DNA from 3 places in the Clostridium sp. M62/1 genome. Region 3 is predicted to be linked to each of the others. Evidence: predicted binding sites of a transcription regulator. Region 3 holds the regulator's gene; each other region holds the start of a gene.
The links. Region 3 encodes Rex, which represses fermentation and respiration genes when NADH is low (regulators of the CRP and FNR family bind a similar motif). Its sites were predicted from a motif close to ATTGTTAANNNNTTAACAAT; they were not measured.
Positions count from the first base shown of each region.

Region 1 (7,618 bases), 1.5 Mb from region 3:
AAAAAAGCGGAAAAGACAGGAAAAGATACGGGAAAGAGGGAAGAAGGGATACCAATGGCAGAGGATACGATCAAGAGAGTGAAACTGGAACTTGGAAAAAAGGCGGCGGCAGTGAACCGGAAGGCAGCTCTCATCCTGGAGCTCAGCCGCCTGCGCCTGGAAGCCGGAAATCTGAGGGGAGAGATCGCCCAGACAGAGAGAGAAAAGGAAGCGCTGGTTGCCCAGGCTGCCATGGAGGCCTATGAGAAGTGGAAGAAAGGAGAGGAATTTCTGGAGGAGCTTGAGGAAGCTTTTTCCCAGGCCAGGGAGCTGGAAGAGGAAAATCAGGAGAGGGAGAAGGACATTGTCTGTCTGGAAAAGACATCCAGAGAACTGCGTGCTCTGAAGAATAATGAGGAGCTTTGCGGGGAAGAGGAACCGGAAAAAGAGACAGAAAAGGAGCCGGAACAGGAGTCAAAAAAAGAGCCGGAACAGGAGTCAGAAAAAGAGCCGGAACAGAAGTCAGAAAAGGAACCGGAAAAAGAAGCAGGGACAAAAAAAGAGTCAGAGGAGGAAGAGGGAAAAAAGGCAGAGAAAAAACAAACGGAGAAACAGGAAGCCCGCTTTTTCTGTCCCCGGTGCGGGGCAGTCTATGCAAAAAAAGTAAATTTCTGCCGCAGGTGCGGTACCCCCATATCCTACGAAGACTGCCGGGACAGCCAGGGGCCGGACATCCAGGCTTCGGGCAGTCAGAATCGGGACAGTCAGGGGCCGGATATCCAGGCTTCGGGCAGTCAGAACCAGGGCAGCCAGGCATCAGGCAGTCAGGAACCGGGCAGCCAGGCATCAGGCAGTCAGAATCCGGGGCAGCCCGGCGCGGAGCAGTCAGAACCAGAAAAGCCCGGCGCAGAGCCATCCGGATTAGCCGGTGTTTAAAAGAAAGCAGATGAACAGTAAGGAAAAGGAGCAGAAGCCTCCCCCTGAGACGACCTGCCGAAAGTCAGATTCCAGACCGAAATCTGACCTGCGGAAGGCCGCTCAGGAAGCGGCTCTGCTCCTTTATTTGTGGCTGTTTTGGTATAACATAAAAGCCAGATAAAAACAGAAGGCTTAACGCTTATTGCTCTTCTTCCAGATGTGCATCTTCTCAGCCTCGGCGATGAGCTGATCCCGGAAGTCAGGGTGAGCTACGGAGATAATGGCCTCACACTTCTGCCAGGTGGTAAGTCCCTTTAAATTGACCTTTCCAAACTCTGTTACCAGATAGTGGATGTTGGCTCTCGTGTCAGTGACGATGGAGCCCGGATTTAAGGTCGGCACAATTCTGGACTGAAGGCTGCCGTCCTTGCCCTTGAAGGTGGAGGAGCAGCAGATGAAGCTCTTTCCGCCCTTGGAGAGGTAAGCTCCCAGCACGAAGTCCAGCTGGCCGCCGGCTCCGCTGATGTGCTTGATTCCTGCAGACTCTGCATTTACCTGTCCGAACAGATCCACGTCAACTGCATTGTTGATGGACATGAAGTTGTCCAGGGCGGAGATGGAGCGGATGTCGTTTGTGTAGTCCACAGGAGCGCTCATACACTCCGGATTGTTGTGCAGGTAGTCGTAGAGCTTCTTTGTTCCGGCTCCGAAGGCATATACCTGGCGTCCCTTGTCAATAGCCTTGTGGGCGCCTGTGATCTTTCCGGCCTTTGCAATATCTACGAACGCGTCCACGTACATCTCCGTGTGAACGCCCAGATCCTTTAAGTCGGACTTGGCAATCAGGGAGCCTACTGCATTCGGCATTCCTCCGATTCCCAGCTGTAAGCATGCTCCGTCAGGAATTTCCTCCACAATGAGCTTTGCAACAGCCTCGTCCACCTCGGAGGCAGCTGCGCCGCCGCCCATCTCTCCGATGGCAGGGTTGTCCCCCTCGATGATCATGTCTACATCAGAGATATGTACGCAGTTCTCGAAGCCGCCCAGGCAGACCGGCATGTTTTCATTCACTTCCACAATCACAACCTTGGCTTTCTCACAAACGGCGGCCATGTGGGAGGCGTTGGGGCCGAAATTAAAGAAGCCGTGCTCATCCATGGGAGCAACCTGGAATACAGCTACATCGAGAGGAGTGGAGGACTCTCTGTAGTATCTTGGAAGCTCAGAGTAACGGATAGGAGCATAGTAGGCAAAGCCCTGGGCAATGGCCTTTCGCTCGATTCCGCTCATATGCCAGGAGTTCCATGTAAAGTGCTCTGCCGGATTCTCAATCTTGAAAACCTCCGGCACCCACATGAGGATACCGCCGCGTAAGTTTACATCGTGAAGCTCCGGCATTCTCTTGGCGAGAGCTGCGTCGAAGGCAACCGTCGTACCGGTAGTCCAGCCATAGTCCACCCAGTCCCCGGATTTAACGACAGCGGCGGCCTGGTCTGCGGACACAAGTTTCTGATCATACATGTTCTTATAATCCATATTGTTCACCTGTTCCTTTTATTTTTATATTTAGTTTTGTTAATAGTTTATCATTACCCGCTGGCAAGGTCAATAAGATTACTTATGAAATGCAGGTAAAATAAGTTAATAAATTATAAATTGATAATTATTTATCAATTTTTCATTGACAGTTTTGCCAAGCGGTGGTACTATAGAATTACTATCATTTATGCAAATATCTTATCTTACAGGCTAATCATGACAAGGAGGAAACAGATTATGTCAAAGAAAGTCGTAATAGCAGGTGCATGCCGTACTGCCATTGGCTCTATGGGCGGACAGTTAAGCACAGTTCCGGCGGCAGAGATGGGCGCAGTTGTTATTAAGGAAGCTCTCAAGAGAGCAGGAGTTGCTCCGGAGCAGGTTGATCACGTTTACATGGGCTGTGTAATCCAGGCCGGCCTTGGACAGAACGTGGCACGCCAGGCATCCATCAAGGCAGGACTTCCGATCGAGGTTCCGGCAGTTACGCTGAATGTTGTTTGCGGCTCCGGTCTTCAGTGCGTAAATGCAGCTGCTGAGATGATTATCGCAGGCGACGCTGACATTGTTGTAGCAGGCGGAACAGAGAATATGTCCGCTGCTCCATATGCCCTCAAGAATGCGCGTTACGGATACCGCATGGGCAACGCTCCGATGATTGATACCATGGTAAATGACGCTCTCTGGGATGCTTTCAACAACTACCACATGGGAATCACAGCAGAGAACATCTGCGACGAGTGGGGCATCACAAGAGAAGAGCTGGATGAGTTCTCCGTTGCAAGCCAGGCAAAGGCATGCGCAGCGAGAGAGTCCGGAAGATTCAAAGACGAGATCGTGCCGATCGAGGTTAAGAAGAAAAAAGAAACCGTTATCGTTGACACAGACGAGGGTCCGCGTCCAGGCACAACCATGGAAGGCCTTGCAAAGCTGCGCCCGGCATTTAAGCCAGACGGCGGCCGCGTGACAGCAGGAAATGCATCCTCCATCAACGACGGTGCGGCAGCAGTTGTCGTTATGAGCGAGGAGAAGGCAAAAGAGCTCGGCATTAAGCCGATGGCTACATGGGTTGCAGGAGCCCTTGGCGGTGTAGACCCGCGCATCATGGGTATCGGCCCGGTAGCTGCCACAAAGAAGGTTCTGGCAAAGACAGGCCTTACAGTAAACGACTTTGATTTAATCGAGGCCAACGAGGCATTCGCTGCACAGTCTATCGCAGTAGCCCGTGAGCTTGGTTTCAACAAAGAGAACCTGAACGTAAACGGCGGAGCCATCGCTCTCGGCCATCCGGTAGGAGCTTCCGGCTGCCGTATCCTGGTTACACTGCTCCACGAGATGCAGAAACGCGATGCAAAGAAGGGACTTGCAACCCTGTGCATCGGCGGCGGAATGGGCTGCGCAACCATCGTCGAGAGAGAATAAAAAACAGCTGAGCACATAGTGCGAAGCTGTTTGCTACCCGAACGAAGCGAAGCGGAGTTTGGGTTTCCCGTCCGTTTTTATGAAACGAGGAACGAGTGGAATAAAAAACAGCTGAGCACATAGTGCGAAGCTGTTTGCTACCCGAACGAAGCGAAGCGGAGTTTGGGTTTCCCGTCCGTTTTTATGAAACGAGGAACGAGTGAAATAAAAAACAGCTGAGCACATAGTGCGAAGCATAAAATTAAATAAAGCAGCAGTCAGCGGCCGGCAGATGCACAGGGCAGCGCCTTTTGCTCTCCGGCTGCAAAAAAGCCTAAGGAGATGAACGGCATGGGTTATGTAGATTACGAACAGGAAGGATTTGTTGGTATTGTAACTATCAACAGGCCCAAGGCATTAAACGCTCTGAATGAGGAAGTGCTTAAGGATCTGGAAGCTGCGTTCGATTCCATTGATCAGAACACAGTGAGAGCGGTGATCCTCACAGGCGCAGGGGAGAAATCTTTTGTGGCGGGAGCCGATATTGCGGCTATGAGCACGATGACAAAGGAGCAGGGAGAGGCCTTCGGAAAATATGGAAATGATATTTTCCGCAAAATCGAAACATTCCCGATTCCGGTAATTGCGGCAGTGAACGGGTTCGCCCTCGGAGGCGGAAATGAACTTGCCATGAGCTGCGACATCAGAATCTGTTCTGAAAACGCAGTGTTTGGACAGCCGGAAGTGGGACTGGGAATCACTCCAGGCTTTGGTGGAACTCAGAGGCTTGCCCGCCTCATCGGTGTGGGAAAGGCCAAGGAAATGCTCTACACAGCCAGAAATATCAAGGCTGACGAGGCATACCGTCTGGGCTTTGTCAACGCAGTCTATCCGCAGGAGGAACTGATGCCGGCAGCCAAGAAGATGGCAGGCATCATCGCCGCAAACGCCCCGATTGCTGTGCGAAACAGCAAGAAGGCAGCAAACGACGGACTGCAGACAGATATGGATCAGGCGATTGTCATCGAGGAAAAGCTGTTCGGCGCCTGCTTTGAGACAGAGGATCAGAAAGAGGGCATGGCAGCCTTCCTTGAAAAGAGAAAAGAGAAACAGTTTAAGAACCGTTAATCTTTATGGTACATAATGTTCACGACGGTACTGTTAAGACTGAGTCCGCCGCTTGTTGTTTTAAATCAGAGGAGGAGATAACAATGAAAATTGGTGTTATCGGAGCCGGAACCATGGGTTCTGGAATCGCACAGGCATTTGCACAGACAGAGGGCTACGAAGTAGTTTTATGTGATATTAACGAAGAGTTTGCCGCAAACGGAAAGAAAAAGATTGCCAAAGGATTTGAGAAGAGAATCGCTAAGGGCAAGATGACACAGGAGGATGCAGATAAGATCCTTGCCAAGATCACCACAGGCGTTAAGGATATCTGCGGCGACTGCGATCTGGTTGTGGAGGCTGCCATTGAGAACATGGAGATCAAGAAACAGACCTTCAAGGAGTTAGATGCTATCTGCAAGCCAGACTGCATTTTTGCCACAAATACTTCTTCCCTTTCCATCACAGAAGTTGGATCAGGCGCAAGACCGGTTGTAGGCATGCACTTCTTCAACCCGGCTCCTGTTATGAAGTTAGTAGAGGTCATTGCAGGACTCAACACACCGAAGGAGATGGTTGACAAGGTAATCGAAATCTCCAAGGCTATCGGAAAGACTCCGGTACAGGTTGAGGAGGGCGCAGGCTTCGTTGTAAACAGAATCCTGATCCCGATGATCAACGAGGCTGTCGGCATCTACGCTGACGGAATCGCATCTGTAGAGGGAATCGACACAGCCATGAAGTTAGGCGCAAACCATCCGATGGGACCGTTAGCTCTGGGCGATCTGATTGGCCTGGATGTCTGCCTTGCCATCATGGAGGTTCTGCAGCACGAGACAGGAGATACAAAGTACCGTCCGCATCCGCTGTTAAGAAAGATGGTTCGTGCCGGCTATTTAGGACAGAAGACAGGAAAAGGATTCTACGATTACAGCAAATAATGGATACCACTTTTTTTGGTTTTCTGTTATAATAGATTTACAACCGCATAAGGGGTCCAGGTCAGGCCCCTTTTTAGCGTGATATAAGAAGATGGAGGATTAGACATGGATTTTACATTAAGTAAAGAGCATGAGATGGCGAGAACATTATTCCATGACTTCGCCGAGAAAGAGGTTAAGCCTTTAGCGCAGGAAGTTGACGAGACAGAGCACTTCCCGACAGAAACAGTTAAGAAGATGCAGAAGCTCGGATTCATGGGCATCCCGGTTCCGAAGGAGTACGGCGGACAGGGCTGCGATCCGCTGTGCTATGCGATGTGCGTGGAGGAGCTCTCCAAAGTTTGCGGTACTACAGGTGTTATCGTATCTGCTCACACATCCCTGTGCTGTGATCCAATCCAGACATACGGTACAGAAGAGCAGAAGCAGAAATACCTGGTTCCCCTTGCAAAGGGCGAGAAGTTAGGTGCTTTCGGTCTTACTGAGCCAGGCGCTGGTACAGATGCTCAGGGCCAGCAGACAAAGGCTGTTTTAGACGGAGACGAGTGGGTATTAAACGGCTCCAAGATCTTCATCACAAACGGTAAAGAGGCTGACATCTATGTGATTATCGCTGTAACAGGCACAAAAGAGGATGCCAGAGGAAGAAAGAAGAAAGAGATCTCCGCATTCATCGTTGAGAAGGGAACGCCAGGCTTCACCTTTGGTACAAAGGAGAAGAAGATGGGTATCCGCGGATCTGCTACATATGAGTTAATCTTCACAGACTGCCGCATCCCGAAGGAGAACCTGTTAGGACAGCAGGGCAAGGGCTTCAACATTGCCATGCACACACTGGACGGCGGACGTATCGGTATCGCAGCTCAGGCTCTTGGTCTTGCAGAGGGCGCTCTTGAGAGAACAATCGAGTACGTAAAAGAGAGAAAGCAGTTCGGACGCGCTCTTGGACAGTTCCAGAATACACAGTTCCAGCTTGCTGATATGGCAACAAAGGTTAAGGCAGCTCAGCTCCTTGTTTACAGAGCAGCTATGGCTAAGGCTACACAGAAGACCTATTCCGTAGAGGCAGCTATGGCTAAGCTGTATGCAGCAGAGGTTGCTATGGAAGTTACAACAAAGGCTGTACAGCTTCACGGCGGATACGGCTACATCAGAGAGTACGATGTAGAGCGTATGATGCGCGATGCAAAGATTACAGAGATCTACGAGGGTACATCTGAGGTTCAGAGAATGGTTATCTCCGGCGCTCTGTTAAAATAGTATCCGTATTCTGCATCTATCCGCAGAAGACCGTTTGCCGCGCCGGTCTGCCGGCCAGGCAATCGTACAGACGGTGGCTCTAAATAAGCTGCAGCCCGTTCGGAGCGGGACAGGCTGTATGACATTAAAAAATAAGGAGTGAAAATACAGTGAAAATTATAGTTTGTATCAAACAGGTTCCAGATACTAAGGGCGGCGTTAAATTCAACCCGGACGGAACTCTCGACAGAGGAGCTATGCTCACAATCATGAACCCAGATGATAAGGCAGGCCTTGAGGCAGCCCTTCGTTTAAAGGATCAGTACGGCGCAGAGGTTACAGTTCTCACCATGGGACTTCCAAAGGCAGAGGAGGTTCTCCGCGAGGCTATGGCTATGGGCGCTGACAAGGGAATCCTGGTTACAGACCGCGTACTGGGCGGTGCCGATACATGGGCTACATCCCAGACAATCGCAGGTGCTATCAGAAACCTT
Region 1 is NZ_CP085988.1:1,160,223-1,167,840, forward strand. Features, by position in the region: gene LK436_RS05900 (zinc ribbon domain-containing protein) at 55-915, shown strand; gene LK436_RS05905 (butyryl-CoA:acetate CoA-transferase) at 1,090-2,433, opposite strand; gene LK436_RS05910 (acetyl-CoA C-acetyltransferase) at 2,674-3,858, shown strand; gene LK436_RS05915 (enoyl-CoA hydratase-related protein) at 4,189-4,965, shown strand; gene LK436_RS05920 (3-hydroxybutyryl-CoA dehydrogenase) at 5,049-5,885, shown strand; gene LK436_RS05925 (acyl-CoA dehydrogenase) at 5,991-7,145, shown strand; gene LK436_RS05930 (electron transfer flavoprotein subunit beta/FixA family protein) at 7,295-7,618, shown strand, end outside.
Region 1: LK436_RS05905 (butyryl-CoA:acetate CoA-transferase) is a predicted target of Rex. The motif match lies at 2,553-2,572, and genes of this name have one in related genera.

Region 2 (7,618 bases), 1.1 Mb from region 3:
CTGTCCGGAAATATAAGCAGTCTCTATAATTCCGGCAGCTTTCTCAGCAGTATTTTCTGCTATTTTACATCGATCTGGCACATTTTCATGGCCTCAAGGGCATTTCTGTGGCTCTCAGGAGTCACACCTGCACAGCAGGCAGAATCCACACGGACAGGGGTTCCCGGCAGCACAGCCTTGATCAGCATGGCGTTTGAGATAACGCAGATGTCTGTGCACAGTCCGACTAACTCCACAGACTCGTACTCTCCGGCGCCCACATACCGGGCCAGCTCAACACTTCCAAAAGAAGGCTTCTCAAATCTCCTTCCCTCGAATTCCCCGATCTCCGGGCTGAGTTCCCAGCCCTTTGTCCCTTTCCTGCAGTGGACGACCGGGAGCTTCTTTCCCTCAAGTGTTTCCAGATAATTTTCGTAGTGAGTGTCCATGGTAAACAGGATCTCACAGTCCTCTCCCTGATATTCCTCAATCTTTTTCCTGACCGCCGGCACAATCGCAGCAGCCTCTGCTGTTCCCAGCGCTCCGTCGATAAAATCATTCTGCATATCTACTACTATCAGCAGCCGTTTCAGTTTGTCCATCATCCATCCTCCTCTTTTGCAGCAGCCGAATTTGGAAGATAGTATACCACACAGCGGCAAACGTATCAATGAAAAACATCTTAAGATTTTCAGGAGAATTTTCAGGAATTTCACCAATGCTAAAAGGACAGAAAAACCGTCCGCTGGATCCTGCTGATGGTTTCCTGCCCTTTTGCTCATTCTGTACGCACTTTTTGCCTGCAGTCTCTTCCTCTGTATATTACAGTGAGTCTGACTATTTATTGTAGTTTACGATCTGACCGAAGTCTGGCTTCAGAGAAGCTCCTCCTACCAGTCCGCCGTCGATATCCGGCTGCGCAAACAGCTCCGGAGCAGATGCAGCAGACACAGAGCCGCCGTACTGGATACGGATTGCCTCTGCTGTAGCCTCGTCGTAAATCTCGCCGATGCACTTGCGGATAGCTGCGCAGACCTCCTCAGCCTGCTCTGTGGTAGCTACCTTGCCGGTTCCGATGGCCCAGATTGGCTCGTATGCGATCACTGCCGTTTTGGCCTGCTCTGCTGTTACATTCAAGAAGGCAATCTTAATCTGCTGGCGAATCCAGTCGATGGTGATTCCCTGCTCTCTCTGTGTTAAAGACTCTCCGCAGCAGATAATCGGGGTGATTCCGTGCTCAAAGGCCTTTAATACCTTCTTGTTTACTGTCTCGTCCGTCTCTGCAAAGTATTCTCTTCTCTCAGAGTGTCCGATAATGACATACTTAACGCCTGCGTCCACCAGCATGTTCGGGGAAATCTCGCCTGTGAAGGCTCCTTTCTCCTCGAAATACATATTTTCTGCACCGATCTGGATATTGGTTCCCTTTGCAGCTTCCATAGCCGGGATAATGTCGATGGCCGGAACACAGAACACTACGTCCACCTCATCATTTGCCACCAGTGGTTTTAATGTATTTACAAGTTCAACTGCCTCAGATGGAGTCATGTTCATCTTCCAGTTGCCTGCGATAATTTTCTTTCTTGCCATTTTACTTTCCTCCTGAATACCGGAATATTTCCCGAGGCTGTCCGAAAGAACCCCCGGCTGCCTCGGGAACAGTCTGCACACGAAGTCTGAAGATACCCCGTTATATGCTATTTGTCATTTGCAGCCGCTACGCCTGGAAGCTCCTTGCCCTCAAGGAACTCTAAGGATGCACCGCCGCCTGTGGAGATGTGCGTCATCTTGTCTCCGAAGCCTAACTGGTTTACAGCTGCAGCAGAGTCACCGCCGCCGATAATGGTAGTGGCATCTGTCTCAGCTAAAGCTTTCGCCACCTCGATGGTTCCCTTTGCAAGAACCGGGTTCTCAAATACGCCCATCGGTCCGTTCCACACAACTGTCTTGGCAGACTTTACAGCATCTGCAAAGAGCTTGGCGGACTCTGTTCCGATGTCGAGTCCCATCATATCTGCCGGAATCGCGTCTGCAGATACGTTCTTCACCTCGATCTGAGCATCAATGGGGTTCGGGAAGGAGGCTGCCACAGCGGCGTCTACAGGAAGCAGGATCTTCTTTCCGAGCTTCTCAGCCTTTGCAAGCATCTCACGGCAGTAGTCGAGCTTTGTATCATCTACCAGAGAGCTTCCGATCTCCTTGCCCTCAGCCTTTAAGAAGGTAAATGCCATGCCGCCGCCGATGATCAGCGTATCGCACTTTTCAAGCAGGTTGGAGATAACATTTAACTTATCCGCAACCTTTGCCCCGCCCAGGATGGCAACGAAGGGACGAACCGGATTGTCCACCGCATTGCCCAGGAAATCAATCTCCTTCTGCATTAAGTAGCCCACAACCGCTGTGTCCACGTACTGTGTCACACCTACATTGGAACAGTGAGCGCGGTGAGCTGTACCGAAAGCGTCGTTTACATATACGTCGCAGAGGGAAGCCAGCTCTTTGCTGAATGCCTCTCCGTTTTTTGTCTCCTCTGCTCTGTAGCGTGTGTTCTCAAGAAGGATCACATCGCCGTCCTTCATAGCCTCTGCGGCTGCCTTTGCATTCGGCCCTACAACTTCGGGATCAGCGGCAAACTTCACCTCCTGGCCCAGCAGCTCAGAGAGGCGGACAGCAACCGGTGCCAGAGAAAGCTCCGGCTTCGGCTCTCCCTTCGGCTTTCCAAGGTGGGAGCAGAGAATGACCTTTCCTCCGTCGCTGATTAATTTCTTAATGGTGGGAAGAGCTGCTACAAGGCGGTTTTCGTCTGTGATTTTTCCGTCCTTTAACGGTACATTGAAATCGCAGCGCACCAGGACTCTCTTTCCCTTTACGTTAATATCGTCCACTGATTTTTTGTTAAGCATGGGTAAATGCTCCTTTCTTTTTCATATTCCGCTCTGTCAGGCCTGATACGGCCTGCCGCCGGAAGGCTGCTTCAGACAGCTTCCCAACGGAAAAGAGGCGGCCCGGTCCAGGACGGACCGGACCACCTCTGTCGTGAATCCTATCAGGTTATCTGCGCTCAGTGATTAGTTTAACTCAGCGAAGTACTTGATTGTGCGAACCATCTGGCTTGTGTAGGAGTTCTCGTTGTCGTACCAGGAAACTACCTGTACCTGGTATGTGTCCTCATCTACCTTGGAAACCATGGTCTGTGTAGCATCGAATAAGGAACCGTAGCGGATGCCGATGATATCGGAAGATACGATCTCCTCCTCGTTGTATCCGAAGGACTCTGTGGCAGCTGCCTTCATAGCTGCGTTGATGCCCTCTTTTGTGATATCTTTGCCCTTAACAACTGCGGTTAAGATTGTGGTGGAACCTGTCGGAACCGGAACACGCTGAGCGGAGCCGATTAACTTTCCGTTTAACTCAGGAATTACAAGACCGATGGCCTTTGCAGCGCCTGTGGAGTTCGGAACGATATTCACAGCGCCTGCTCTGGCTCTTCTTAAGTCGCCTTTTCTGTGCGGTCCGTCGAGGATCATCTGATCACCTGTGTATGCATGGATGGTGGACATGATGCCGGACTGAACCGGAGCGTAGTCGTTCAGAGCCTTTGCCATAGGAGCCAGGCAGTTTGTTGTACAGGAAGCAGCGGAGATGATTGTATCATCCTTTGTTAATGTCTTGTGGTTTACGTTGTATACGATAGTCGGCAGATCGTTTCCGGCCGGTGCGGAGATAACGACTTTCTTAGCACCTGCATCGATGTGAGCCTGTGCCTTTGCCTTGGATGTGTAGAAGCCTGTACACTCCAGAACCACATCTACACCCAGCTCTCCCCATGGAAGCTCTGCAGCGTTTGCCTTTGCGTAGATTGTAATCTTCTTTCCGTCAACTGTGATGGAGCCCTCTCCGGCCTCAACTGTGTGTCCCTCATATCTGCCCTGAGAAGAGTCATATTTTAATAAGTGAGCTAACATCTTCGGATCTGTTAAGTCGTTGATAGCAACTACCTCATACCCCTCTGCGTCAAACATCTGTCTGAATGCAAGACGACCGATACGTCCAAAACCATTAATTGCAACTTTTACTGCCATGATTTCATTCCTCCTAAGAATTTTATTTCATGATGGTTAATAGGATTGTTAAATAATAATCAACCTACTCTGTATTGTACCTAATTCTACCAGAAATAGCAAGGGGTTTTTTGATCTTTTATAAAATTTACACCTCCCTTTTACATATGTTTATACAGTGTCTGTGTGAGAGAAAAGTCGGTCCTTTTTCTGTTGCACCCCTGCTTTCTTTTCTATATAATTTATATCATCTCTAGCTGGCGGGAAAATTATGCCCGCACTCTGAAAAACAGGATGTGAAACAGGTGAATTTCAGCAATTTAAATCTTTTCAGAATAAAAAATTCTGTCCGGAGAACTCACAGCAGTGCCTGCAAAAAGAAAAAAAAGACGACGCTGGAGACTACCCTCTCCCGCAGTTTTTTCGCCGTCTCCGCAGTTCTCCTGCTGCTCTCGCTGGGCATTACCATGTATTATGATATTACCAGGCAGAGAAAGGAGGTAGATTCCACCATCAGCGGAACCGCTGCCTACATCGCCTCCATGCCCCAGGTAGCTGATATGCTTCAGATGGGATATCCCTCTGAGTCCCTTCGCCGGGATCTGGACTCCCTGTGCAGAAATACGGCCAACCTGAATGTGGTGCTCATCTGCGACAAGAACGGACTGCGCTTTTACCACACGGACCGCAATACGACCGGTGAGACAGTCACAGATGGAGACGAGGCGGCGGTTCTGGCCGGAAGTCCGCCCTATATTACCACCGGCTACGGCTCCCTCGGCACCCAGCGCCGCGCTTTTCACTCCATTCAGGATGACTCGGGCTCCATCATCGGGTATGTGATGGCCTCAGTTTTTACCGCCCATCTGTCTGACAGCCAGAAGCGCATTGTCACCCTGTATCTGACGGTGCTGGCCTTTATGCTTCTTGTAAGCCTGCTTCTGTCGAGAGGCGTTGTGGTTTTGCTGCAGGGAAGGCTGATGGGCCACGAGCCGGAGGAGCTGTTAGACATCTACATCCGTCAGGATGCGGTTCTGGGCTCCCTGGAGGAAGGGCTCATAGCCGCCGATCCTTCCGGCAGGGTTCTGTTTGCAAATCAGGCGGCGTCCGATCTGTTCTGCGGCAGCCGTACGTCCGGCAGTCTGGAGGGAAAACAGCTGTCTGCACTGTTTCCAGATACAGATTTTTCCCGCCTGCTGTCCGATGATGATTCCCGGTCCGGGGCAGAGGCATCCCGTGAGCTGAAAAAACAGCCGGTACAAAAAATTATGTCGTCAGGGACTGACGCTGAGAAAGCTCAGGAAAGCCGAGTCCTGGCGGACAGCTTCAAAACCGCCTCTGTCTCCGGCCTGATCTCAAATGTCGGCAGCCGTACCCTTCTCATTAAGACAATTCCCATTATAAGGAAGGATTCCATGAAGGGCGTCCTCATGGTGCTGAACGACAGAACCGAGGTGCTGCGAATGTCGGACGAGCTGTCCGGAACCCGCGCAACCCTGGATACGCTGCGTGCCTTTAACCATGAGTTTATGAACAAGCTCCACGTCATCCTGGGCTATCTGCAGACAGGAGAAACAAAAAAGGCTATCACCTTTATCATGAACAGCAGCCTTGTATCCAGCCAGGCTGTCAGAGAAACTGCTGAGCGCATCCGCGTATCTTCCATCTGCGCCCTGATTATCGGAAAAATGATGCACGCGGCGGAGCTTGGGATCCGCCTGTCCCTCTCTCCCGACAGCATCTGCCTGGAGCACGATCTGCTGATTCCCAGCGAGGAAATGATTACCGTAGTGGGAAACCTCCTGGAAAATGCCGTGGAGGAGCTGGCAGACCCGGACAATGCAGACAGGGCAATAAAGGAAATCAAACTCTCCCTTTTCTGTCGGAGGGATTTTAACCTGATTGTCTGCGAAGATACAGGACGCGGCATCTGCAGAGAGCTGGCTGAGCGCATCTGTGACAAGGGGGTGTCCACAAAAGGTGAAAGCCGGGGCCTTGGCCTGTTCCTTATAAAGGATATTGCCGAGCGCCGCAGGGGAGAGCTTACTATAGAAACAGAGGAGGGAGAGGGAACAGTGATTACCCTCACCTTCACGCAAAAGGAGAACGAAACATGTATTCAGTAATTATCGTAGAGGATGATCCGATGGTGGCTTCCATCAACCGCCAGTATGTGGAGCTGGAGCCCTCCTTTTCTGTAAAGCAGATCTTTAAATCCGGTCAGGATGCGCTTTCCTGGCTGAGCAGAGAGGAGGTGGATCTGATTATCCTGGATTACTACATGCCGCTGATGACCGGGCAGGAATTTATTGACCGGCTGCACAGCATGGGAAAGGCGCCCTCCGTTATCATGGTCACATCTGCCGGCGACTCTGCCATTGTCCAGGAGCTTCTCTCCCGGGGCGTGCTGGACTATCTGGTTAAGCCCTTTGAGCGGTCAAGATTTCGCCAGGCCCTCTCCCGCTTTGCACAGACCAGAAGCTGTCTGGACGGCTCTCCTGAGCTGAATCAGGCAGAGATTGACCGGCTGCTCTCCCATGCGCAGCCGGCTTCCCCCTCCTGCCAGACAGAACTTGCCAAGGGCTTAAGCGAAACTACTCTGACCCTGATCCGGAATTTTCTGAAAAGCAGGCCCGGCGAGCTCTTTTCCAGTGAACAGATTGCCGAGCAGGTGCACTTATCCCGGATAACCATTCGCCGCTATATGAACTATATGCTGGAAATAGGGGAGATTGTAAGCTCCGTGGATTACCAGACCGGCGGCCGGCCCTCCATCAAATATACCTGCTCCGGCCATGTACTTTAGTTACGAAAGCCTGTCAATAGTTACATAAATTGACTTTCCTTTTCTGTTTCTTTATATTTTATTTATAAATTTTTAACACATTCATAACATAGAGAAACGGAGGGAACTGTTATGGAAGCAATTTTAAGCTACTTTGGTACATATACTCCTGCTGCCGACGGCGCTGTGGCATCGTTCAAGTTTGAGTATCTGACCACCCTGGGCTTCGCGGCCATTGTAATCTTTGCAGGCCGCGCGATCGTTGCACATTCTGCGCTTTTGCGCAAGTATGCAATCCCGGCGCCCGTTGTATCCGGAATCATCTTTTCCATCATCGTGTCCGCCATCAAGGGGGCAGGTATTGTCGGCATCTCCTTTGATACGAAAATCATGCAGGATCTGTGCCAGAACCTGTTCTTCCTGTGCGTCGGCTTCGGCTTCAGCCTGAAAATGATTAAACATGCCGGCGGCAAGCTTTGTATCATGATTGCCGTTGCCGCATGTCTTTTAATCACCCTGCAGGATATTGTCGGCGTGCTGGTGGGAAATGCCATCGGCCTTCACCCGCTGTTAGCCCTTCAGTGCTCTTCCGCATCCATGTCCGGCGGCGTGGGAACTGCATCCGCTTTCGGCGCGATCTTCGAGGAGTGGGGAGCCCCCAACGCCACTACCATCGGCGTGGCAGCCGGAACCTGCGGAAATATCATGGGTTCCTTAATCGGCGGTCCTGTGGCTGCCTTCCTGATCACACATCACAAATTAAAGGCTGACCCTAATGACAAGCCGGAGTCCG
Region 2 is NZ_CP085988.1:1,559,493-1,567,110, reverse strand. Features, by position in the region: gene LK436_RS07535 (cysteine hydrolase family protein) at 60-581, opposite strand; gene tpiA (triose-phosphate isomerase) at 817-1,569, opposite strand; gene LK436_RS07525 (phosphoglycerate kinase) at 1,677-2,882, opposite strand; gene gap (type I glyceraldehyde-3-phosphate dehydrogenase) at 3,048-4,061, opposite strand; gene LK436_RS07515 (sensor histidine kinase) at 4,346-6,166, shown strand; gene LK436_RS07510 (response regulator) at 6,154-6,846, shown strand; gene LK436_RS07505 (sodium/glutamate symporter) at 6,958-7,618, shown strand, end outside.
Region 2: gap (type I glyceraldehyde-3-phosphate dehydrogenase) is a predicted target of Rex. The motif match lies at 4,106-4,125, and genes of this name have one in related genera.

Region 3 (7,618 bases):
CCGTCCCCGTAGCCTGCGCAGACAGTGGCAACCCGCATGGGGCGCCGGGCCACAAAGGTCCCGCCGTAGCTCACAGCCGTCCCCGGCTCAATCTCCTTGATATAGGTGATATAGCTTTTAAGCTCCATGGCAGGAAGCAGGCGGATCCTGTTTCTGTCCACCTCACCGGAGGGATAGAGGCCGTATATACAGATTCCCGCGCGCACGGCATCCATCTCCATTCCCTCCGGCATCCTGTGAGAATCAATAATTCCCGCGCTGTTCATGCAGTGGCAGATCAGTTTTTTCCTCCCCTGCTCTTTCTTCGTCAAAAGCTCCGAAACCTGAGCCGCGAAGTTGCGGAAATCCTCAAACTGCCGCTTCGTCACCGCCTTGTCTTCCTCGTCCGCTCTCGGAAAGTGCGTAAACAGCCCCTCGATAAAAAGTCCCGGAAGGCTGCTGATCCGGTCGATCATCTCCAGGGATTCCTCCGACGGCTTCAGGCCGATCCGGCTCATTCCCGCATCTACTGCCAGATGCACGCTGCCCCTGATTCCAGCCTCCCCGGCCAGCTTGGAAAAGGCCTCTGCCGTCTCCTCCTCGAAAATCACCGGCCGCACGTCCGCCGCCAGAAGCTCTCTGAACCGGCTGTCCCTGACGCTTCCCAGCACCAGGACAGGCAGGGATACACCGCTTTTTCTAAGCTCCAGAGCCTCGTCTGCCGTAGCCACCGCATATCCCGACACATAGGGCTCAATGGCCGCCGCTGTCTCCGCCGCCCCGTGACCATAGCCGTCCGCCTTGACTACTCCGATCACCGCTGTCCCTTCCGGAAGCCCTGCCGCTATTTCCTTCATATTCTGCTCAATCCGATCCAGATGGATCAGCGCACAGATCCGGTCGCTTCCGCCTTCCTCCGGTCTGTTTTCCCGGATCTTCATATTTTCAGTTTTCACTTTTGTCCCCTCTTTCCAGCTGTCATCTCCATTGGCCCCGGCCCTGCATCTGACGGCACGGGGCCTGTCTCTTTTCTGCAGATATTCTGCAGCACACCTCCCGTCAGCTCAGGCAGCCTGCAGTCTCCAAAGCTCACTGCTCCCTTTTTCTTTTCTCCGGCTCCGACACCCTCATCAGACAGTCTGCCAGATTCTCCGCCAGCACGCTGTGCATGCCATATTCCGCTGCAGCAGCCTCTCCTGCCAGCCCGTGAAGGTAAACGCCCAGGGGCGCCGCCTCCCCTTCCTCCATTCCCATGGCAATCAGTCCGGCCAGCACCCCTGTCAGCACATCCCCGGAACCGGCCTTGGCCATAGCTGAACAGCCGCTTTTATTAATATAGACCGGCTCATCTTTTTTGACCACCACGGTGGCCGCATCCTTCAGAACCGTTATCACCCCATACTTTTCGCTGTAGGAAACGGCGGTCTCCACCAGATGTTCCCTCACCTCATCGATCTCCATCCCTGTCAGACGGGCCATCTCCCCCACATGAGGCGTGACAATGACATTCTCTGTAAAGTATTCCGACAGCGACGGATTCTCAGCCACAATGTTCAGTCCGTCAGCATCCAGCACAATCGGAACGAAGGCGGAAAGCAGAATCTGCTGCACCAGCCGCACTGCCCAGGGCTCTCTTCCAAGACCCGGCCCCAGAACCACAGCGTCCGCCCAGCCGCACTCCCGCTCAATCTGAAGGGCGAAGCTCTCCGGCTCCTCCATGGCCTCCTCCCTGTCGTAGGCAGACAGAATCGCTTCCGGCAGAAGTGTCTGCAGAATCTGGCAGTTCTCCCTGGGCGTCAGAATCTTTACAAGTCCGGCCCCTGTGCGGTAAGCGGCAAGGGCGCTCAGATAGGCGGCTCCTCCCATTCCCGGCGAACCTGCGGCAATCAGGACACGCCCATAGGTCCCCTTGTTGGAATAGGCGCGCCTTGCCGGAACCTTCTTAAGGTCCTCCCTGTCAAAGGTAACGAATCTGGTTTCCCCAAGGCAGACGTCCGGGCAGGGAGGAAATCCAATATCCTTCACGGCCACCCTTCCGCAGTAATCCCTTCCCGGAAACAGAACAAGTCCCAGCTTTTCAAACCCAAAGGTTACTGTCAAATCTGCTCTCACAGCCCGGCCCATCACTCTTCCCGTGTCGGAATGAATTCCTGACGGAATATCCACTGCCACCGTAAGGCGCGGCGCCATCCCGCAGATCATCTCTATGACATTCCGGTACGGCCCCTCCACATTTCTGGAAAGTCCCACTCCAAACAGCGCGTCCACTGCTACCTCGTAGCTGCCTGGGATGAAATCCTCTGCCTCCATGACGGAAATTCCGATCCTCTCATCGATGGCAAGCTGCAGTTTCAGCTCCTCTGTCCGGCTCTCCTGCCTTCCGGCCGTCAGAACTGTCACATTGTACCCCCTCAGAAAAAGCATACGGGCGATGGCCGCCCCGTCTGCTCCGTTATTCCCCGTTCCGCAGGCCACAAAAATCCGATCCTCCCTGAAAAGTTCAGGCTCCATCTCCTCAACCACAGAGAGAGCCGCACGCTCCATTAAAACAAGGGACGGGATTCCCACTGTCTCAATGGCGTGCCTGTCAATCTCTTTCATCTGAGCACCTGTCACCAGCCTCTTCATGCTGCTCCTCCTTCTCCACGGCATTCATTCTATTCTGCCGTTTTTTTCTCTGCCCCCTCGCCCACGGCAAAGGCTACGGCGTAATCCTTCGTATTGGTAATCGATACATGGATTTCTTTTATGGAAAGCCTGTCCGCCAGCTCCCTGGCCCCTCCATAGAGCCTTACATACGGCTTTCCGAGGCTGTCCCTGAGCACCTCGATCTCCGCCGGTCCAAAGCTCCTGAACCCGGTGGCGAGCACCTTGGCCACTGCCTCCTTAACGGCAAAAGTGCCGGCTAACCGGGCATAATTTCCCCCGGCCTGCTGGCACTCTTCCTGCGTGTATACACGCGTCAGGAAGGCCTCCTTCTCACAGGCCCTCCTGATACGTCCTATTTCAATCATGTCTGTCCCAACACCTGCTATCATTTCCCGTCTTTCCCTCTCGCGAAATTCTTTTCCCTTTCCTTCTGATCCTGCATCCTGCATACACGGTAAGACAGGCGCATCAGGCTTTCTGACAGGTGAACATTTTCCACCACCACGTCATCGGGAACAGCCAGATCTGTGTGGGTAAAATTCCAGATTGCCTTAATTCCGGCTTTTACCAGGCGGTCGGCAATCTCAGCCGCCTTTGACTTCGGGATCGTAAGGACGGCAATCTGAACATCGTTATCTGCAATAAACTGCTCCAGATCCTCAATGCCGCGGATTTCCACTCCGCGCACCACCAGCCCCACCAGTCTCGGGTTCACATCAAACATTCCCTTAATCAGGAAACCACGGCGTTCAAAGTTGGTATAATTGGCAATCGCCTGTCCCAGATTTCCCGCTCCGATGATAATCAGGTTGTGCTGCCTGTCAATCCCAAGGATTCTGGCGATTTCTGAATAGAGATACTTTACATTATAGCCATACCCCTGCTGTCCGAATCCTCCGAAATTGTTAAGATCCTGACGAATCTGGGAGGCAGTTACCTTCATCCTCACGCTCAGCTCGTTTGAAGAAATCCGCTCCACTCCCTCTTCCAGCAATTCACCTAAATATCTGTAATACCTCGGCAGCCTTGAGATCACTGCCTTGGAAATCTGTTTCTGTTCCACGGCTTTTCTTCACCTTCCTTTTCTCAGACACGCCGCTTTTATTCCATATTCGTCATTTTCCAGAAAGCGGCATTATCTACTATTATATCATATGATAAATTATTGTCAAATAAAACAGGGGATTTTCGTGCTTTCTGCCGGAAATTTTTCTGCCGGCCTCTGTCTCTTTCCCCTCCAGCTTCTTGCAAAACTTTCCTTCTTATATTATACTTGTCACAGATTTTGCAGCCGCATACCGTATGCCTCTGCTGTCCCGGTCCTCTCTCTAGGAACACCTGGACGCCGGCCGCTTCCTGCGCTGTGAGACAGGCCCTCAGACTTTTTCGGGCAGGTTTCCTGAGGCATCCATCTGCGCTGCTTAACAGCAATACTATTTACTACATCAGGAGGCAGGACATGATTTTATCATGCAGCAATATCACAAAATCCTTCGGGACAGACTCTGTCTTAGAGCAGGTGTCCTTTCATATAGAGGAACGGGAAAAGGCCGCCATCGTTGGAATCAACGGCGCCGGAAAATCCACACTCTTAAAGATCATAATCGGGGAGCTTGCCCCGGACGACGGAACCGTGGTTGTGACAAAGGGAAAAACCCTGGGCTATCTGGCCCAGCATCAGGATCTGGACAGCAGCCGCACCATCTACGACGAACTTTTGGAGGTCAAGCGCCCTGTCATTGAGATGGAGGAGCGCATCCGGCAGCTGGAAATTGAGATGAAGCACTCAGCGGGTGAGGAGCTGGAAACACTCTACCAGACTTACAGCCGCCTGAGCCACGAGTTTGAGCTTGCAAACGGCTACGCCTGGAAAAGCGAGATTACCGGCGTTCTAAAAGGACTCGGCTTTGAGGAAGAAGAATTTTCAAAGTCTGTCTGTACCCTGTCCGGAGGCCAGAAAACCAGAGTTTCCCTTGGAAAGCTCCTTCTCTCGCGGCCCGACATCATCCTGCTGGACGAGCCCACCAACCATCTGGACATGGAATCCATCGCCTGGCTGGAAAACTATCTGCTGAATTATCAGGGAACGGTCATCATCGTGGCCCACGACCGCTATTTTCTCGATCGGGTGGTGACAAAGATTGTGGAGCTGGACAATGGAAAGGCCACTGTATTCCAGGGCAATTACTCTGCCTACAGTGAAAAAAAGGCCATGCTGAGGGCCAATATTTTAAAGGCCTATTTAAACCAGCAGCAGGAGATCCGCCACCAGGAGGAGGTCATCACCAAGCTTCGCTCCTTCAACCGGGAGAAATCTATCAAGCGGGCAGAAAGCCGCGAAAAGCTCCTGAACAAAATGGAGCGCATCGAAAAGCCCACAGAGGTCAACGATGCCATGAACATCACCTTAGAGCCTGACATCCAGAGCGGCAACGATGTGCTGACTGTCCGCGGCCTTTCAAAGGGCTTTGACGGGCAGCAGCTCTTCTCTGGTGTGGACTTTGACATCAAGCGGGGAGAGCGGATCGCCATTATCGGAAACAACGGAACGGGAAAGACCACGATCTTAAAGATCATAAACGGCATCGTCCCGGCGGATTCCGGCGAGATCCGCCTCGGTTCCCGCGTCCACATCGGCTACTACGATCAGGAACACCACGTCCTCCACAATGAGAAGACCCTGTTTCAGGAGCTGTCGGACACTTATCCTGGCATGAACAATACCCAGATCCGAAATGTCCTGGCTGCCTTTCTCTTCACAGGAGAAGACGTGTTCAAACTCATCGGAGATCTGAGCGGCGGCGAGAAGGGAAGGGTTTCCCTGGCAAAGCTCATGCTCTCTGAGGCCAATTTTCTGATCCTGGATGAGCCCACCAACCACCTGGATATTACCTCCAAGGAAATTCTGGAAAATGCCCTGAACCACTACACGGGAACTGTCCTCTACGTGTCTCACGACCGCTATTTCATCAACCGGACCGCCACCAGAATCCTGGACCTGACCCATAACACCCTTGTCAACTACATTGGAAATTATGACTATTACCTGGAAAAGCGCGACACCATGGAACAGCTTCTCACCGGCAGCGCCGGAAATGGCGCTGCAAAAAATGCAGGTTCTGGCACTGCCGGACAGAAGGATGCCGGCAGTTTCCCTCTTCAGGGAAGCGCCAAAAGCACGGCGGCCGGTTCCGTATCCTTCACCGCAGACGGAGCCGTCAATGCCGCCTCCCTGCCATGGGCAGGCGCTGCAAAAGCAGCTCCCCTCCCTTCCTCTGCCGGAAAGACAGACTGGAAACAGCAGAAGGAAGAGCAGGCCCGCCTTCGCAAACGCCAGAACGAGCTGAAAAAGACAGAGGATGCCATCCATGAGCTGGAAACCAGGGACGCACAGATCGATGCCCTCCTCTGCGAGGAGGAGATCTTCTCCGATGTGGCAAAGCTCATGGAATTAAACTCGGAAAAGCAGTCTATCTCCGAAAAACTGGAGGAGCTGTATGAGCGTTGGGAAGAGCTGGCAGAGGACTGATTTTCAGCTTTATAACCGGAGGAACTTTTATCTTTGAGTCTGCAGCTGCCCCTCAGCTAAGCGGATACCGCCGGCATGATCTCCCGGAAGGGAGAATTGCCGGCGGTATCCGCTGTTTCTTTTACTTTTATTTATTTCTTTTATCTATTTTTTATTTCTCTTTCCTGTCTCCCCCATCCCGTCTTTCACCATGGGGCCTACCGTGAATTCTGTAGTTCCCATATAACCGGGCGCGATAGAGTATTCCGGAAATACGAGAACCACCTCCCCGGTTCCGCTGATGTAGAAATCTGTATTCTCATCTACTGTGGTAAAGCCCTCTGCCATATCTCCCGCTCTGCCGAATCCGAAAAAGATCTGATTTTCATCAGCCGCCATGCGCTCCTCTATCTGCCGCACCACTTCTTTATTGCAGAGCTCCGCATAACCGCTTCCAAGTACATCCTGAAGGGTCAGCTCCCTGTCCTCTGAAAGATCCAGGTTGTAATAGTGACGCTCCTCACTGGCATTGATCCACCCCTTGAAGGCCGTGAGCTCCAGGGAGAGCACGGCCTCGTCCTGATACTTCACTTCATAGTCAATGGAAATATTCATCTGTCGGTTATTCCACTCCTCTTCTGTGCCTCCGGCGGCGAAAAAGGCTTCCTTGTACTCCTCGAATTCCGCTTTTGCCTCTGCCATGTAGCTGTCTGCAATCCGTTCAATCTCCTCGTTCACTTTATCTGCCTGTAAAGAGCGGTTCCCTGTTTCCTCCTGGCTCTGCATGATTCCCGGTACCTCTGCGTGAATATTGTAATCTCCCTCAGACTCATGGTAAGAGCGCACAGTCAGAACACTGGCCAAAAAGCCCAGTCCTGGAACTCGGCTCATGTTTTCTGCGAAAGCCTGGTTCGTGTTGAGCCCTACGGTAAACGCGATCAGCACTCCCGCTGCGGCTGCGGCAGTGCGCCGGAGCAGACGGTAAATCGGACTGCGTGCCCCATTTTCCCTCTGTCTCTGCCGTCCCTGTTTTTCCTCCTGCTTTTCTGTCAGCGGATCCTTCTCTGTACTTTCCATCTCCAGACCTGTCCTCTCCGGACCTCTCTTCTCCAGATCTTTCTCCTCCCGTCTGTCTCTTTCAGCGGAATTCTCCGCCTCTTCCTTCCGGCGCGCCTCTCTCCTTCTGGCTGCCTCCTCTACAGAGCACCTGACTGTCAGCTCAAGCTCCTTCGGTATCTCAATCTGATCATATACTTTCTTTCCATCCTCGGGTCTCACGGCCTTCCCTCCTTTAATCCTTTTTTCAGACGTTCCAGCGATGAGTACAGCCTGTACTTGACTGTATTCAGATTCGCATCTGTGATCTCTGCAATCTGCTTTAAGGTCAGTTCCTCGTAGTAGTGAAGAACTACCACTGTTCTTCCCGGCTCCGGCAGTTTTTTTACCGCTTCATAGACCTCTCTCTCCCGATCGTAGGCCGGC
Region 3 is NZ_CP085988.1:2,649,445-2,657,062, forward strand. Features, by position in the region: gene alr (alanine racemase) at 1-935, opposite strand, end outside; gene LK436_RS12450 (bifunctional ADP-dependent NAD(P)H-hydrate dehydratase/NAD(P)H-hydrate epimerase) at 1,069-2,607, opposite strand; gene acpS (holo-ACP synthase) at 2,637-3,017, opposite strand; gene LK436_RS12460 (redox-sensing transcriptional repressor Rex) at 3,014-3,691, opposite strand; gene abc-f (ribosomal protection-like ABC-F family protein) at 4,088-6,157, shown strand; gene LK436_RS12470 (DUF3298 and DUF4163 domain-containing protein) at 6,302-7,414, opposite strand; gene LK436_RS12475 (RNA polymerase sigma factor) at 7,411-7,618, opposite strand, start outside.